Regions from separate parts of the Streptomyces sp. NPDC005017 genome, predicted to be linked through region 2. Evidence: riboswitches for the same ligand, from Rfam matches in the RefSeq annotation. Region 2 holds a riboswitch; the other holds the start of a gene.
What was found. A riboswitch is a leader RNA that binds a small molecule or an ion and turns the genes downstream of it on or off. The one in region 2 is predicted to bind glycine.
Positions count from the first base shown of each region.

Region 1: linked by a shared signal. The riboswitch ahead of gcvP (aminomethyl-transferring glycine dehydrogenase) and the one ahead of gcvT (glycine cleavage system aminomethyltransferase GcvT) in region 2 are both predicted to bind glycine.

Region 1 covers NZ_JBIALD010000003.1:9,813-18,742, forward strand. Annotated here, with positions in the region: gene ACFYR0_RS05025 (DNA polymerase IV) at 1-863, shown strand, start outside; gene ACFYR0_RS05030 (PRC-barrel domain-containing protein) at 1,078-1,452, opposite strand; glycine riboswitch at 1,566-1,661, shown strand; gene gcvP (aminomethyl-transferring glycine dehydrogenase) at 1,836-4,721, shown strand; gene ACFYR0_RS05040 (molybdopterin-binding protein) at 4,859-5,260, opposite strand; gene ACFYR0_RS05045 (hypothetical protein) at 5,723-5,863, shown strand; gene kdpF (K(+)-transporting ATPase subunit F) at 5,860-5,949, shown strand; gene ACFYR0_RS05055 (DUF5999 family protein) at 6,269-6,475, opposite strand; gene ACFYR0_RS05060 (hypothetical protein) at 6,988-7,578, opposite strand; gene ACFYR0_RS05065 (glutamate--cysteine ligase) at 8,140-8,930, shown strand, end outside.
Region 2 covers NZ_JBIALD010000029.1:65,536-74,465, forward strand. Annotated here, with positions in the region: gene ACFYR0_RS32135 (ABC transporter permease) at 1-84, opposite strand, end outside; gene ACFYR0_RS32140 (ABC transporter substrate-binding protein) at 196-1,995, opposite strand; gene ACFYR0_RS32145 (ABC transporter permease) at 2,066-3,073, opposite strand; gene ACFYR0_RS32150 (enhanced serine sensitivity protein SseB C-terminal domain-containing protein) at 3,402-4,193, opposite strand; gene ACFYR0_RS32155 (enhanced serine sensitivity protein SseB) at 4,290-5,051, opposite strand; gene ACFYR0_RS32160 (AAA family ATPase) at 5,167-5,841, opposite strand; glycine riboswitch at 6,014-6,107, shown strand; gene gcvT (glycine cleavage system aminomethyltransferase GcvT) at 6,283-7,401, shown strand; gene gcvH (glycine cleavage system protein GcvH) at 7,511-7,888, shown strand; gene glyA (serine hydroxymethyltransferase) at 7,897-8,930, shown strand, end outside.

The DNA of each region.
Region 1 (8,930 bases), on a different contig from region 2:
TGCTGATCGAGCCGGGCACCGAGCGGGCGCTGCTCGGGCCGATGTCCGTGCGGACCCTGCCCGGGGTGGGGCCCGCGACGGGCGACCACCTGAGACGGGCGGGCATCCACACGGTCGAGGAGCTGGCCGAGGCCGGTGAGGACGAGCTGGTGCGACTGGTCGGCAGGGCGCACGGGCACGCGCTCTACGCGATGGCGCTCGCGCGCGACGAGCGGTCCGTGGTGGCCGAGCGGGAGACCAAGTCGGTGTCCGTCGAGGACACCTACGACGTGGACATCCACGACCGGGTGCGGGTCGGGCTGGAGGTGCAGCGGCTGGCCGACCGCTGCGTACGGCGGCTGCGGGGGGCCGGGCTGTCCGGGCGGACGATCCAGCTCAAGGTACGGCGCTACGACTTCTCGACCCTGACCCGCTCCGAGACGCTGCGGGGGCCCACCGACGACCCGGTGGTGGTGCGGGAGGCCGCGCTGCGGCTGCTGGAGGCCGTCGACACCACGGGTGGGGTGCGGCTGCTCGGGGTCGGGGTGAGCGGCCTGGCCGACTTCACCCAGGAGGACCTGTTCGCGCAGGCCGCGGGGGAGGCGGTGCAGGTGGCCGAGGACGAGTCTCGCGAGGAGCGGTCGAAGGAGGACGCCGAGGAGCCCCAGGAGCGGCGGTGGGCACCGGGGCGCGACGTCCACCACGCCGAGCACGGGCACGGGTGGGTGCAGGGCAGTGGTCTGGGGCGGGTCACGGTGCGGTTCGAGACGCCGACGTCGGAGGTGGGGCGGGTGCGGACGTTCAGGGTCGAGGACCCTGCTCTTTCTGTGGCGGAACCGTTGCCGCTGGTGCGGGGCCCTGCCGGGCGGGGTGCCTGGTCGTAGTGGTCGACGGGTGTGCGGCTCGGCGCGGAGGGGTTTGGCTGCGGGCCGTTCGTGGCTGGTCGCGCAGTTCCCGCGCCCCTCAGGGGTGGTGGAGGGTGGGTGGGGCGATTCGGACTTCGGCTGCGGGCAGTGGGTGGCTGTCGCGCAGTTCCCCGCACCCCTTGAGAAGGCGTGGTCAGGGGCCCCGGGGCTTGTTTGGTGGGGGAGGGGTGGGTTAGCGGGGGTCTTCCTTGCCTGCGATGTTTCCGAAGTCGCGGTCGGGGAGCGGGGGAGGCGGTGCCACGTCCAGGCCGTAGTGGTGGTAGAGCTGGAGTTCCTGTTCGGGGGAGAGGTGGCGGCCCACCCCGAAGTCGGGTGCGTCCTTGATCAGGGCTCGCTCGAAGGGGACGTGGAGTGTGCCCTCGATCAGTTCGCTGGGCTCCAGGGGGACGAAGGCGTCCCTGGAGAAGAGGCCGGTGCGTATCGCCGCCCATTCCGGCACGCCGGTCGCGTCGTCGAGGTACACCTCGTCGATCGTGCCGATCTTCGTGCCGTTGCGGTCGAACGCCTTGCGGCCGATCAGGTTGCGCGGATCGATGTCGGTCTGCACGAGCCCTCCACTTGGTCGGCACTCATCCGTAAGCACTACGAAAGAGCACATTGGTGAGCCCGGCCACTCGAAGGCCCGCTCGGGAACCGCGCTGGTAGGCTTGCAGAGGCTGCTGACCCCGTGCGGGAGAGTCCTCCGGTAGTTGTCGGAGGCGCCGAAGGAGCAAATCCTCCCCGGAATCTCTCAGGCCCACGTACCGCACGGACGAGGTCACTCTGGAAAGCAGGGCGGGTGTTCACGGTCCGCTCTCACCGACGGTGAAAGCCGGGTGCCCTCCGGGCGTCCGGTGAAGCTCTCAGGTTGAGATGACAGAGGGGGAGGCCGTCGGGGTACCAGCGCCGTGGTGCCCCTCGAAGGTCGCGTCAGACCAGGAGGCCTCCGCAATGACCGCCCAGCGCACGCCGCTCTCCGAGCTCGAACAGGGCATCCCCTTCGAGCAGCGCCACATCGGGCCCGACCAGGAGGCGCGGGCCAAGATGCTCGCGCACGTCGGTTACGGCTCCCTCGACGAGCTCACCGCCGCCGCGGTACCCGATGTGATCAAGAACGCCGATGCCCTGGACCTGCCGGGCGCGCGGACCGAGGCCGAGGTGCTCGCCGAGCTGCGCTCGCTGGCCGACCGCAACCAGGTCCTCGGTTCCATGATCGGTCTGGGCTACTACGGCACCTTCACGCCGCCGGTCATCCTGCGCAACGTCATGGAGAACCCGGCCTGGTACACGGCGTACACCCCGTACCAGCCGGAGATCTCGCAGGGCCGCCTCGAGGCGCTGCTGAACTTCCAGACCATGGTCGCCGAGCTGACCGGCCTGCCCACCTCCGGCGCCTCCCTGCTGGACGAGGGCACCGCGGCCGCCGAGGCCATGGCGCTGTCCCGGCGCATGGGCAAGAACAAGAAGGGCCTCTTCCTGATCGACGCGGACGCGCTGCCGCAGACGATCGCCGTGATCGAGACCCGCGCCGAGCCGACCGGTGTCGAGGTCGTCGTCGCCGACCTGAGCGAGGGCATCCCGGCCGAGATCGCCGGGCGCGAGATCAACGGTGTGCTGGTCCAGTACCCCGGCGCCTCCGGTGCCGTGCGGGACATCAAGCCGGTCATCGACCAGGCCCATGAGCTCGGCGCGCTGGTGACCGTCGCCGCCGACCTGCTCGCGCTGACGCTGCTGAGGTCGCCGGGCGAGCTGGGCGCGGACATCGCGATCGGCACGACCCAGCGCTTCGGTGTGCCGATGGGCTTCGGCGGACCGCACGCCGGTTACATGGCCGTGCACGAGAAGTTCGCGCGCAGCCTGCCCGGCCGCCTCGTCGGCGTGTCCGTGGACGCGGACGGGAACAAGGCGTACCGGCTGGCCCTGCAGACGCGTGAGCAGCACATCCGCCGCGAGAAGGCCACCAGCAACATCTGCACCGCCCAGGTGCTCCTCGCCGTGATGGCCGGCATGTACGCCGTCTACCACGGCCCCGAGGGGCTGAAGGGCATCGCGCGGCGCACCCAGCGCTACGCGACGATCCTCGCCGCGGGCCTGGCCGGCGGCGGTGTCGAGCTGGTGCACGGCGCGTTCTTCGACACGGTCACCGCGCGCGTGCCCGGCCGTGCCGCCGAGGTCGTCGCCGCCGCGCGGGCGAACGGTGTCAACCTGCACCTCGTCGACGCCGACCAGGTGTCGCTCTCCTGCGACGAGACGACCACGCGCGAGCAGCTCGCCGCGGTCTGGGCGGCCTTCGGCGTCGAGGGCGACGTGGCGGCGCTGGACGCTGCCACCGAGGACGCGCTGCCGGCCGCGCTGCTGCGCACCGACGACTACCTCACCCACCCCGTCTTCCACCAGCACCGTTCCGAGACGGCGATGCTGCGCTACCTGCGCAGGCTGTCCGACCGTGACTACGCGCTGGACCGCGGCATGATCCCGCTGGGCTCCTGCACCATGAAGCTCAACGCGACCACCGAGATGGAGCCGGTCACCTGGCCCGAGTTCGGCCAGCTGCACCCCTTCGCGCCCGAGGAGCAGGCCGAGGGCTACCTCACGCTCATCCACGAGCTGGAGGACCGCCTCGCCGAGGTCACCGGCTACGACAAGGTCAGCCTCCAGCCCAACGCGGGCTCGCAGGGTGAGCTGGCCGGTCTGCTCGCCGTCCGCGGGTACCACCGCGCCAACGGCGACGAGCAGCGGACCATCTGCCTGATCCCGTCCTCCGCGCACGGCACCAACGCCGCCAGCGCGGTGATGGCCGGCATGAAGGTCGTCGTCGTGAAGACCGCCGAGGACGGCGAGATCGACGTCGAGGACCTGCGGGCGAAGATCGAGCAGTACCGCGACGAGCTGTCGGTGCTGATGATCACCTACCCGTCGACGCACGGTGTGTTCGAGGAGCACGTCGCCGACATCTGCGCCCAGGTGCACGAGGCCGGCGGCCAGGTGTACGTGGACGGCGCCAACCTCAACGCCCTGGTGGGCCTGGCCAAGCCGGGTCACTTCGGCGGCGACGTCTCGCACCTCAACCTGCACAAGACGTTCTGCATCCCGCACGGCGGCGGTGGCCCGGGCGTCGGTCCGGTGGCCGTCCGGTCCCACCTCGCGCCGTACCTGCCCAACCACCCGCTCCAGCCGTCCGCCGGCCCGGAGACGGGCGTCGGGCCGATCTCGGCCGCGCCGTGGGGTTCCGCGGGCATCCTGCCGATCTCGTGGGCGTACGTCCGGCTCATGGGCGGCGAGGGCCTGAAACGGGCCACGCAGGTGGCCGTGCTCTCCGCGAACTACATCGCCAAGCGCCTGGAGCCGCACTACCCGGTGCTGTACACCGGCCCCGGCGGGCTCGTGGCGCACGAGTGCATCATCGACCTGCGGCCGCTGACCAAGGCGACCGGCGTGAGCGTGGACGACGTCGCCAAGCGGCTCATCGACTACGGCTTCCACGCGCCGACCATGTCCTTCCCGGTGGCCGGCACGCTGATGATCGAGCCGACCGAGTCCGAGGACATCATCGAGCTGGACCGGTTCTGCGACGCGATGATCGCCATCCGCGCGGAGATCGAGAAGGTCGGCGCGGGCGAGTGGCCGGCCGAGGACAACCCGCTGTTCAACGCCCCGCACACCGCGGGCGCGCTGGGCGGGGAGTGGACGCACGCGTACTCCCGCGAGGAGGCCGTGTTCCCGGCCGGCGTGTCGGTGGCCGACAAGTACTGGCCGCCGGTGCGCCGGATCGACCAGGCGTTCGGTGACCGGAACCTGGTGTGCTCCTGCCCGCCGTTGGACGCGTACGAGGACTGACGGCCGGTGGTCCGGGGCCTGAGGCCCTGAGATCGGTCACGGAGAGGCCCTGCCCCCTCGGGGGTGGGGCCTCTCGGCGTACGGGGCCGACGCCGCATGTCGACGAAGCGACCCGAGGGCCGTGCGGGCGCCGGAGGTCAGGTGCGGTCGATGTGTACGTTTGTCGACTTCACCCGGGCCGTGGCCTCCATGCCCACCTCCAGGCCGAGTTCCTCCACGGCCTCGCGGGTCAGCAGGGAGACCAGCCGGTGCGGGCCCGCCTGGATCTCGACCTGGGCGGCGACATCGCCGAGCTTGATCGCGGTGACGATGCCGGGGAAGGCGTTGCGGGCCGAGGTGTACGGCGGTTCGTCGCCCTCGGCGGCGGGCGACGCCTTGGCCAGCTCGACGGAGAACGCGGCAAGGTCGCGGCCCTCGATGACACGGCGGCCGCTGTCGTCGCGACGGGTGGCCACGCGGCCGGCGTCGGCCCAGCGGCGGGCGGTGTCGGGGCTCACGCCGAGCAGCCGGGCGGCCTGTCCGATGGTGTAGGACTGCATGCCCGTCACCCTAGGAGGTCGCCCGTGGGTGATCGACTCCGGCTCGCCTCGAGCCTGGACTCGGCCGGTCGTTCGGCCTGCTCGCGTCCCTTGCCCATGTCCGAGAGCCCCTCCAGCATCCAGCCCTGCAGGCGGCTGGGCGTACGGTTCCGCCATCACGCGACGGCGCGACCAGCGTAAGCGGAGAGTGATCTACGGGTCTGTGGTTGGGTATCAGGCTTCCGTCGAAAACCGGGTGCTCAGGTGAGGGCGAGGGGGCCGGGTGCGGGACCGGACGCACGGGGGAGTGCGCGGCGGTCGGAGACTGAGCATCACCGTCCTCCGCGGCGGCAGCGGCTGCCGACGTGAGGGGGTGCGGCGCGTGGGGGCCGCCGTGAGAGCGGCCTGCGGGGCCGTAAGAGGGGCGTCAAAGGCGGGTGGCGGGGGCCGTAGGAGAGGCGCCGACGGCGGTGGTTTCGGGCCGTGGAGGCGGTTCGCTCGGAGCGTTCTGTCCGACCGAGCTCATTCCAGGAGTTCACGATGGCCGCTCTGGCCTTCGTCGTCATCACCGTCGCGGCCTTCGCGCTGGTGGTCCTCGTCGCCAAGGGGGTGGCCAGGCTGTGACCGCCGAGAACGTCGTCGGCCTCGTCGTGGCCGTCGCCCCGCTGGGCTATCTCGTCCTCGCCCTGATCTTCCCGGAGAGGTTCTGAGAGCCGTATGGGTCCCGTAACCGTCGGCGTGCTCCAGCTGGTCGCCCTGATCGGCGCGCTCGCCCCCGTCCACGCCCCGCTCGGCAGCCATAGGGCGAGGGATTCTTCGACCCCGGGCAGTTGGGCCGGTCGCTGCCGGACGCGCTGCGCAAGCTCGATCCGCGGGTGATGGTCAAGCCCCCCGTGGGCCGGCTCGCCGCTGACCGCCGCCTTCGCGTTCGAGCGGTGCGACGGGGCGCGGACATGCGTCGGGGCCGGTGCGCGGTGAGTGCCGCGTCCGGCCCCTGTGGTGCGTCACGCGGGCGGGTGCCCGGCGGTTTCAGGCGGCCGTCACGACCCGGCTGGTGCCCAGCGGGCGGTGCGGGGCGATGATCTGGCCGTCCGGCAGGAGCTCACCGGTGTCCTCGAAGACGACGACGCCGTTGCACAGCAGGCTCCAGCCCTGCTCCGGGTGAGCCGTCACAAGACGGGCGGACTCCCGGTCGGCGGAGTCGGCTGAAGGGCACGGTGGCTGGTGCTGGCACATGGATGGGATCTTTCGCTCTGGCGTGGTGGGTGTGATCGCTGTGGTGTCTGTCCCGCGGCGTGAAACGTCGTTCATGGCCGCCCCCCGTTGTGATAAGTCGGTCCGGAACCAAGTGTTGCCCCACGGGCGTCGATCCGCAGGGATTTCGCAGCACCGCTTCTCACCTGTTCATGACGCGTCACCCGCGCGGGCGGTTCACCTCAACCCCACTGTCCTTTCGGGTGGTTCTCGGTGGCCTCAAATGCCTAGTCAAGATGGGTGGCGGGGTTCTGACCAGCTCCTCCGAGCGTAAATGTGCTCGCATGAGTGGGTAGTTGCGGTCCGTCGCCGGTTGTGCGCGGCTGGTGGCGGGGTGTTCTCCCGCGCTCTTGTGCGGCCCGTGGCGGGGCGTCCTCCACGGTCTTGCGCGACTCCTGACAGGGCGCTCCTCCACCGCACCGCACCGTGCCCCCGCCCCGGGCATGGCTGAGCCCCGCCGCACGGACGGGTGCGGCGGGGCGGGCGAGGGCTCGTCAGGCGGGCGAGCCCAGCAGGGGCGGCGGGGCCGGGGCCACGCCACGGGTCAGCAGCGGCAGCAGCTCGGTGACCTGGTGCGGGCGATGGGCCGCGATGCCGGGTGGAGCGGGGGCAAGCGGGACGAGCAGATCCGCGGCCCCGGGGCGGCCGGCCGAGCCGTCGGCCTGGCAGTCGCCGTGCAGCCACAGCGTCAGCATGTACAGGCCGGGGATCGACAGCAGGCGCGGCTGGTACGCCTGCGGCAGCGCCTCGGCCTGGCGCAGCGCGCGCTCGGTGGACGCGATGTAGGGCCCCTCGAAGAAGTGCGCGAAGGCCCAGCCGTCGGGGGTCGGCCTGGTCTCGGCGGCGGCCAGCGCGCGGCCACCGCCGAAGATCAGGAAGCGCCACCCGGCGAGCCGTGTGACGGGCGCGCCCTTGCCGGTGATCCGGTCCAGGACGTGCACGGGCAGCGGCAGTTCGGGTGTGAGGGGGCCCTGGGCGGCGCGCAGGGCCGGGGTCGTGGCCTCGCGGACGGCGGTGGGGGAACCGAGGGCCGTGAGGATGGAGCGAAGTGCGGGCGAGGGAGCCTCGGGGACATGCAAGGGCATGGTGGGTCGCCTCTCTGACTCGACAGGCAGGGTGACGCGAGGGCGGGCGGACGGCGCTGTCTGCTCACGAGGTCAGAGAGGCGGAGGCCGGGTACGTGACGAAAGGGCGGGCGGTTTCGCCGGATGACGGCTCGACGGCAAGTCCGTGCCACCGCGGGCGCCGACCTTCTCTGCCTTGTGCGCGAAGTTTATACGACGAGTGTTCGGTCGATGTTTCGTCTAGCGCTCGCCGGGAAGTGCGGCAAGGGGGAATCCGGTCCCGGATATGCGGAAGTCCTCCCGGTTCCGGTTCGCGCGCGAGGAGGTGACCTCGGACTCTGCGGTTACCGCGGTCGGCCTATTCTTGTCGGCGTTTTTCACGAGTCGCAAGACCTGGAAACCAACCGGTGCTTGCCCGTGGAATGTGCCGCGGATCACCTTGCCGTCGTGCGGGACCAGACTAGCGGGGCGGGAGCGGCCGCGGAGGCGTTACGGATCGCTCCCGCTGGGCATCATCCCCTTCCGACCCGGGAGCCCGGCGGCCGGACAACCCGGCCCGCCCGCTGGAGGAGGGACGCCTCGATGGGGGAGAAGGTCGTGGCAGGAGCGTTCGACCTGTCCGATCGGCAGCGCTACCGCGACAAGCTCAGGCGGTGCCTGAGGGGACTGGAGCGACTTCTGGAGGAGAAGCGGTTCGATCGGCCCAAGAACCTCATGGGGCTGGAGATCGAATTGAATCTTGCCGGGGCCGACGGCATGCCGAGAATGTTGAATGCGCAAGTCCTCGAACGGATCGCCAGCCGTGATTTCCAGACCGAACTGGCCGCATTCAACCTGGAGGTCAACATTGCCCCGCACCGGCTGGGCGGTCGTGTTTTCGACCGGCTCGCCGAGGAACTCCGCACCGGTCTGGCATATGCCCATCGAAAAGCCGCCGAACTCGACGCCGGCATCGTGATGATCGGCATTCTGCCCACCCTGGAACGCGATGACCTGGTCTCCACGAACCTCTCCGCAGCCGACCGCTACATGCTGCTCAACGACCAGATCGTCGCCGCGCGGGGCGAGGGCTTCACCCTCGACATCGACGGGGTCGAGCGCCTGACCTGCACCGCGACGTCCATCACGCCCGAGGCCGCCTGCACCTCGGTGCAGCTGCACCTCCAGTGCACGCCGGCCCGGTTCGCCGACGTCTGGAACGCCGCCCAGGTGGCCGTCGCCGCGCAGATAGCCGTCGGCGCCAACTCGCCCTTCCTGTTCGGCCGGGAGCTGTGGCGCGAGTCGCGGCCGCCGCTGTTCCTCCAGTCCACCGACACCCGCCCGCCCGAGCTGCAGGCCCAGGGCGTCCGGCCGCGCACCTGGTTCGGCGAGCG
Region 2 (8,930 bases):
GAAGAAGATGCCGAAGACCACCATGACGATGACCACGAGCATCACTGCGGCGGCGAACAACCGCCTGATGAGGTAAGTGAGCACAGCTCTTGGCCCGCGGCGGACCGCGGGGCACCGGAGGTCGTCCGGTGCCCCGCGGCTCGCGCCTTGCCGGCCTTCACCTGCCTTTCGTGCCGTGCGGCGGGTGTGCCGGGGTTACTTCGCGGACTTCAGGCCGAGGTTGACGAAGTCGTACATGCCGCTGTAGCCGTCGGTGGTGTAGACGTTCGCCAGGCGGTCACCGCGCCAGTTGATGAACTTCTCGAAGACGAAGGGCAGGTAGTAGCCGCCCTCCATGACCTTGTGGTTGATCTCAGTGGAGATCTTGGTCTTCTCGGCGTCGTCGAGGGTGTTGACGTAGTCGTCGAACAGGCCGTCGATCGCCTTGTCCTTGATGAGGGCGTAGTTGTTGTTGCCCGACTCGAGGATGTAGCTGCTGCTCCACAGCGGCAGACCGAAGCCCTGCACGGACGGGAAGTCCGGGCCCCAGCCCATGATGATGATGCCGAACTTCTTCTTGGCCACGTTGGACGGGCTGCCGATGATGCCGGAGGTCTGCGAGCCGTCGTACTGCTCGATGTCGGCGGTGATGCCGACCTTCTTCAGCGACGCCTGGAGCGACTCGGCGGTGGCCACCTCGACCGGCTTGTTGTTGCGGACCGCGATGGTGGTCTTGAAGCCGTTGGGCTGACCGCAGGCCTTCAGCTCTTCCTTGGCCTTGGCGACGTTGCCGCTCTTGTTGGCCGTGGCCAGCTCGAACGGGTCGTAGGACTGGCCCTCGGAGCCCGGGATGGACGGCGGGAGCATGTTGGTGCCGATGTCGCCACCGGCGATCGGGCCACCGCGGGCGTTCTGGAGCGACACGTGGTCGGCACCGTAGATCACGGCCTTGCGGCAGTGCTCGTTGTCGAACGGCTTCACGCTCTGCGGGAAGACCGCGTAACGGATGTAACCGGAGACCGGGTTGTCCAGGTTGGCCTTGTGCTTCTTCAGGGCGGTGGTGCGGCCCTGCGGCGACATGCCGGTCTGGTTGATGTCCAGGTCGTAGGTGCCGTCGATCAGGCGCTGGTCCATCTCGTTGGCGTTGGAGAAGATCTTCAGCGAGATCACGTCCGGGTACGCCTTGCGGACCGGGTCGGAGGACTGCTTCCAGTTCTCGTTGCGGACCAGCTTCAGGCCCTTGCCCGGGTCGTACGACTCGAACTTGTAGGGGCCGGAGGAGAACGGCTTCAGGCCGTACTTGGACTTGGTGTCCATGTCCTGGCGGACCGGGGAGGCGGAGATCAGCGCCAGCATCTCCTCGAAGTCCGAGTTGGCCTTCGGGAGCTTGAAGACGATGGTCTTGTCGTCCGGGGTCTCGATGGCCTTCAGGCCGAGCTTGTCCGCGGACTTGTCCTTGTACGGACCCTGGTAGGTGCCCTTGGGGTCAAGGACCTCCTTCAGGTACGTCGGGCCGCCGGCGAGGACGTCCTGCGCCCACACGCGCTCGATGCCGTACTTGACGTCCTTGGACGTGATCGGCTTGCCGTCCTCCCAGGTGACGTCGTCACGCAGGGTGTACGTGTAGGTCTTGCCGTCGTCCGTGACCTTGGCCAGACCCGTGGCGAGGTCCGGGGTGAGCTCGGCGCCCGCCTTGCCCGGCTCCGTCTTGTTCGTGACGAGCTGGCGGCTGTAGTAGCGGGCGAAGTTCCACATGAAGCCGTAGTAACCGCGGGTGGTGTCCCACGAGTCGGCGTCCTGGGCACCGGCGAACTTCAGCTCGCCGCCCTTCTTGGCCAGGTCGGCCTGGGCGACCTTGTTGTTGGCCGCGTCGAAGCCGGCCGCGCCGGTCTTGGACCCGCCCTTGCCTTCGCTGTCGTCGCCGCCGCCGCACGCCGCCGTGGTCAGCAGCGCGGCGACCACCGCGGCAGCGGCCATGGCCTGCTTGCGCCGCCCTGAGGTGCGTTGGGTAGTCACGATCTCGGATCCTCCGGTTGTGATGAGAGATCCCGTGAGCGGTGCCACGGGTCGCTTGGGGTACGGCAGTTCAGCGCGAGCCCTTCGGGTCGAGCGCGTCACGCACGCCGTCGCCGAAGAGGTTGAAGGCCAGAACCGTGATGAAGATCGCTACACCGGGGACGACCATGTACATGGGGTCCGACTCGTAGTAGTCGATCGCGTTGGAGAGCATCTGCCCCCAGGACGCCGTGGGCGGCTTGACGCCCACGCCGAGGAAGCTGAGTGCCGCTTCGGTGAGGATGTTGGTGGGGATCATCATCGTCGTGTACACGACGATCGGGGCGACCAGGTTGGGCAGCAGTTCCTTGAAGAGGATGTAGAACCGCCCGGCGCCCAGCGATCGGGCGGCCTCGACGTACTCCCGCTCACGCAGGGAGAGGGTCTGGCCGCGCACCACGCGTCCGATGTAGGGCCACCCGAAGAAGCCGATGACCAGGATCATGACGAACAGACGGACGTTCGTGCCTTCCAGGCCCAGCATCTCGCTCGGCATGACGGAGACGAGCGCGATGATGAACAGCAGCTGCGGGAAGGCCAGCAGACCGTCCATCACCCGGCTGATCAGGGAGTCGACCCAGCCGCCGAAGAACCCGGCGAGAATACCCAGGACGGTACCGAGGACGACGGCGACGACCGCGGACAGGAAGCCGACGAGCAGCGAGATCCGGGCGCCGTAGACGATGCGCGCGAAGATGTCGCGGCCGCTCACCGGCTCGACGCCGAGCAGATGGTCGCCGCTGATGCCGCCCAGCGAGCCAGTGGGGGTGCCGAACAGCGGGTCGATCAGGTCCTCGTGGTGGGACTCGGGGTCCTGGCCCACGAGGCTGGTGATCAGGGGCGCGAGAACGGCGACCAGGATGAGCAGCAGGACCAGGGCACCGCCCGCGAGGGCGAGCTTGTCGCGCTTGAGACGCTCCCAGGCGATCCGGCCGAGGGAGCGGCCCTGTACGGCCTTCGCTCCGCCGCCTACTGCCGCGGCCTCTTCGACCGCGCTCGGGGCCGCTTCGGCGGTCGGCTCGTGCAATGGTGCCGTCATCTGGCAGGGACCCCTCTCAACCGGCGGTAGCCGGCCCGCACTTGCCGCTGTAGCGGCGTTGTCAGTCCGTCGTACATACAGGGGCGAACACCCGGGCGAACGCCCCTGGAGCGGGAGTCTTCAACGCTTTGGCGATCTGTTGCCAGACTTGACGATGAATGGATGCCTAAACGTGATGCTGTCCTGGGGAATCCGTTATCCGGACAGACGGTAACGCCCCTCGGACGAGGACGAGTTGGATTCAAACGGACAGATCGGTCGATATCTCTTCCGTCTACGCGCGCAGATGACTCGATGAAGCTTCAACTGGCTTGCACGGTGAGACAGTTCAGAAGATGCCCTGCGCCGGCGGGTATCCGTAGCCCGCGGCGGGCGCCGGAGCCGCGTGTGCCTCGCGGTCGTAGAACGGGCGGGCGTTGGACCGCATCCACATCGCGACGGGGCAGTACTCGTCGGACATCGCCACCGTCGACACGGGCAGCCCGTCGGGCACGGCGCCGATGGACTGGTGCATCATGGCGCGCACCGAGTCCACGGCCGACGGCGAGGTCTCGTACACGTCCAGGCCGATGGCGAGGTACGGTGCGCCCAGCGCCGGCTGCACCCAGGCGCGGCGCAGGGTGCGCACGGCCGGGGTGCGATGCGCGTTCTGCGCGAGGAGGGCGTAGAACTGCGGGATCTCGATACCGGGTTCGGCCAGCCGCAGCGGGCCGGCCGGCTGGCGGTCCAGACCCGTCGCGATCCGGCGCAGATCGAGCCAGGGCACACCGACGCCGCCGCCATGGGCGTGCGGGTTGAGCCAGAGGCCGTAGTGGTCGGGGTACAGGGTGCGGGCCACGTCGAGGGCGTCGACGACCTCGTAGCTGCGGTTCCAGCCGCTGGCCGAAAGCTCCTGGGCGGAGGTCACACAGGGCGCGTAGGAGTGGCCGCCGACGTGCATCGTGCCGTACTGGGCGTCCGGGGAACCCGCCTGGCCGTGCCAGAGCAGCATCCAGACCTGGCCGGAGACGGGCGTCGCGAGGGCACGCAGGAGCGCCTCGTAGGCGTCGTAACGCCCCGGGGTGACCTGGCGCAGCGTGTGCTCGACCGTGCCGGTCGCGGCGGTGCCGCTCGCGCTCACTGTGTTACGCCCCTTCTTCTTCTGACCGGGTTATGAAACCAGGTTATGCCGTCCGGGGGGAGGACCGGGGGAGAGCTCGGTGGGTTCCGTGATCCCCTACTTCTGGAAGAACGGGCGCACCCTCTGCCGCATCCAGTCCCCCACCGGGTCCTGCGCCACGTCCAGCAGGACCAGGTTCACCGGCCACGGGACGGGGGCCTGGGCCAGGGCCCGGCCCAGGGCCGCGGTGGGCGCCGCGAGCGGGTCGCCGTCCAGCTGTGCGAGTTCGACACCGACGAACAGCGCCGGGTCGGCCGTCTCGATCGCGGCCAGACAGCGGCGGGCCGTGCGCACGACCCCGGTGGCGTCGAACTCGGCGGAGGCGGCGGAGAGGAAGGCGACGGGGTCTTCCTGCCAGTCGGGTTCGTACAGGCGGACGCGGCCGCCGCTCGCCGGGCCGTCCAGCGGGGTGCGGCCGGAGCGGCAGAGCTCGGCGACGGCGGCCGGCGGGAGGGGCACGCCGACCACGCCGCCGGGGTTGAGCGCGATGCCGGCCTGCGGGGGCAGACCGCGGGCGAACTCCACGGCGGGGGCGACGGCGTACGACATGTTCGGGCCCGCGCCGAGGCGGAACTGCTCCTCGGAGGTGAAGACCGGGACGTAGGCCTGGCCCTCGATCTCCAGGGTGGGCAGGTCGAGCTCGCCGCTGTCCGGGCCGCCGCCGGACGGCAGCGGCACCCAGACGAAGCTGCGGCCGAGGACCTCGACGAGGCGGGCGCCGGCCGACGGCACGCCGAGGGAGGCGGAGAGCACCTCCTCCAGTTCGTTGCCGGGCCATCCGCCGTGTGGATGGGGGTGCGCCTGCGCCGGGAAGTCCATCTGCTGCCTACCGCCTGCCGTGAACCTGCTGTGGCTGAAAGGCTAACCCGTACGTGCGGCCCGCCCGTCGGCGTGCCCGGCCCATGGGAACGGGCAAGCTCCCACGGCCGGTCCGTCAGCCCGTGAACCCGATCCGGCGCAGGGTGTCCGCGGCGTCCCGGTCGAGCAGGACGGCCGAGCCGCAGCCGCCGGGCAGTGCGCCGCGCTCGACGCGGCGCAGCAGGCGCGCGGCGGCGCCGCGGTGGCGGCGGAAGGCGTAGCGCGAGACCCCGCGGCCGCGCTCGCGCTGGCCGGCCAGGGCCTGCTCGGGGGTGACGTCGAGGAGCAGCAGATGCAGGGTGCCGCCGCGGCGGCGGGCCTCGCGGGTGAGCCAGCCGCGCACCCAGGCCTGGGTGCCGCAGTCGTGCACGACGACGCCCCGGCCGGTACGCAGGGCGCGGCGCAGTCGGGCGTAGTGGGCGAGGCGGACGAGTGGGCGGTAGACGGCGTACGGCAGGAAGCGGGGGGCGCGGGCGTCGAAGCGGTCGCGGGTGTCCTGGGAGTCGATGCGGGTACCGGGCACGGTCCGCCGCATCAGGGTGGACTTGCCGCTGCCGGGCAGTCCGGTGATCACGACGAGGTCGGCGGGGCCGAAGAGCAGGGCGTGCGGGCTGCGGCCGGCGCGCTCGCGCAGGTCGCGGACGACGGGTGCGGAGTGCGCGGGGCAGGCGTCCGTGGCCGGGGCACCGGTCCGTGCGGGCAGCGCGAGGGCCGGGCTCGTGGCGTACGGCGTGGTCCTGTTCACCGTGATCGTCCTCCCCTGGGGCGGGTCACGAGACCCTTGCCCATCGAGTGTAAAGAGACGGTAATCCGGTGCGCCTCCGGATTTCGTGTGCGTAGTGCCACAGCCCGGTTACAGATGCGGCCTGCCCTGCTCGGCGGATGCGTGCAATGATGGGCGCGCCAACTGCATACCGGCCGTTTGAATCCGCGCGGGAGAGTCCCCAGCCCGTCTGGGGCGCCGAAGGAGCAAGTCCCTCCCTTGAATCTCTCAGGCCCCGTTACCGCGCGGGCGAGGCACATCTGAAAAGCGGGCCGCTGCCAGCAGTGGTCCCACCCAAGGTGCAAGCCATGTCCTTCCCCCGCGTCACTGTACGTATGTGTACGGGCGGTCATGGCGAACCTCTCAGGTTCCGATGACAGATGGGGAGGAATGACCTCGCCTGTCGTGTACTTGGGAGACGACCGACCGATGAGCAGTACCGAACTGCGCCTTACCGCGCTCGACGCCCTGCATCGCTCGCTGGGCGCGACGATGACCGACTTCGCCAGCTGGGACATGCCGCTGCGCTACGGCTCCGAGCGCGACGAGCACAACGCCGTGCGGACCAGGGCCGGACTCTTCGACCTCTCGCACATGGGCGAGATCACCGTGACCGGCCCGCAGGCCGGGGCCCTGCTGAACTTCGCGCTCGTCGGCAACATCGCCGCCGTGGGCGTGGGCCGGGCCCGCTACACGATGATCTGCCGGGCCGACGGCGGCATCCTGGACGACCTGATCGTCTACCGGCTGGGCGAGACCGAGTACATGGTCGTCGCCAACGCCTCCAACGCGCAGGTCGTGCTGGACGCGCTGACCGAGCGCGCGGCCGGCTTCGACGCGGAGGTCCGCGACGACCGTGACGCGTACGCGCTGATCGCCGTCCAGGGCCCGGAGTCCCCCGGCATCCTGAAGTCGCTGACGGACGCCGACCTGGACGGCCTGAAGTACTACGCGGGTCTGCCCGGCACGGTCGCGGGCGTCCCGGCGCTGATCGCGCGCACCGGCTACACCGGCGAGGACGGCTTCGAGCTGTTCGTGAAGCCGGAGCACGCCGTGGCGCTGTGGCAGGCGCTGACCGAGGCGGGCGCGGGGGTCGGCCTGATCCCGTGCGGCCTGTCCTGCCGCGACACACTGCGCCTGGAGGCGGGCATGCCGCTGTACGGGCACGAGCTGACCACCTCGCTCACCCCCTTCGACGCCGGGCTCGGCCGTGTGGTCAAGTTCGAGAAGGAGGGCGACTTCGTCGGCCGCGAGGCGCTCACCGAGGCCGCCGCGCGCGCCGAGCAGAACCCGCCGCGGGTGCTGGTCGGTCTGGTCGCCGAGGGCCGCCGGGTGCCGCGCGCCGGTTTCGCCGTGGTCGCGGGCGGTGAGGTGATCGGCGAGGTCACCTCCGGCGCTCCCTCCCCCACGCTGGGCAAGCCGATCGCCATGGCGTACGTCGACGCGGCGCACGCGGCACCGGGCACCGCGGGTGTCGGCGTGGACATCCGGGGCAGCCACGAGCCGTACGAGGTCGTGGCGCTGCCCTTCTACAAGCGTCAGAAGTGACAGTTTCGTAGCACCGCCGCGATGGCGTCGGGCACGTTCGCGCTGCTCACGCACGCCCCGGGCGGTCCCCCTGCATCAGCATCACCTCGCGTACAGGAGAATTCAGGCCATGAGCAACCCCCAGCAGCTGCGCTACAGCAAGGAGCACGAGTGGCTGTCGGCCGCCGAGGACGGCGTGTCGACGGTCGGCATCACGGAGCACGCGGCGAACGCCCTCGGCGACGTCGTCTACGTCCAGCTCCCGGAGGTCGGTGACACGGTGACCGCGGGTGAGAGCTGCGGTGAGCTGGAGTCGACCAAGTCGGTCAGCGAGCTCTACTCGCCGGTCAGCGGTGAGATCACCGCCGTCAACCAGGACGTCGTGGACGACCCGGCGCTGGTGAACTCCGCTCCGTTCGAGGGCGGCTGGCTGTTCAAGGTCCGTGTCGCGGGCGAGCAGGACGACCTGCTCTCCTCCGACGAGTACTCCGCCTACATCGCCGGCTGAGGAGTCGCATGTCCTCCCTGAACACCCCCCTGCACGAGCTCGACCCGGAGGTCGCCGCGGCGATCGACGCCGAGCTGGTGCGTCAGCAGTCCACGCTCGAGATGATCGCGTCGGAGAACTTCGCTCCGCTCGCCGTCATGGAGGCGCAGGGCTCGGTGCTGACGAACAAGTACGCCGAGGGCTACCCGGGCCGCCGCTACTACGGCGGCTGCGAGCACGTCGACGTCACCGAGCAGATCGCGATCGACCGGATCAAGGACCTGTTCGGCGCCGAGTACGCCAACGTCCAGCCGCACTCGGGTGCCTCCGCGAACCAGGCCGCGCTGTTCGCGATGGCCAAGCCGGGCGACACGATCCTCGGTCTGGACCTGGCGCACGGCGGTCACCTGACCCACGGCATGCGCCTGAACTTCTCGGGCAAGCAGTTCGACGTGGTCGCGTACCACGTGGACGACGCGGGTCTCGTGGACATGGCCGAGGTCGAGCGGCTCGCCAAGGAGCACCGCCCGAAGGTGATCATCGCGGGCTGGTCGGCGTACCCGCGCCAGCTGGACTTCGCGGAGTTCCGCCGGATCGCCGACGAGGTCGAGGCGTTCCTCTGGGTCGACATGGCGCACTTCGCGGGCCTGGTGGCCGCGGGCCTGCACCCGAACCCGGTCGAGCACGCGCACGTGGTGACCTCCACGACGCACAAGACGCTCGGCGGCCCGCGCGGCGGCATCATCCTGGCGAAGAAGGAGTTCGCCAAGAAGCTGAACTCCTCGGTGTTCCCGGGCTTCCAGGGCGGTCCCCTGGAGCACGTGATCGCGGCCAAGGCGGTGTCCTTCAAGGTCGCCGCGGGCGAGGAGTTCAAGGAGCGCCAGCGGCGTACGGTGGACGGTGCCCGTATCCTCGCCGAGCGGCTGACGGCCCCCGACGCCCGTGAGGCGGGGGTGAACGTGCTGTCCGGCGGTACGGACGTGCACCTGATCCTGGTCGACCTGCGCGAGTCGGAGCTCGACGGCCAGCAGGCCGAGGACCGGCTCCACGAGGTCGGCATCAC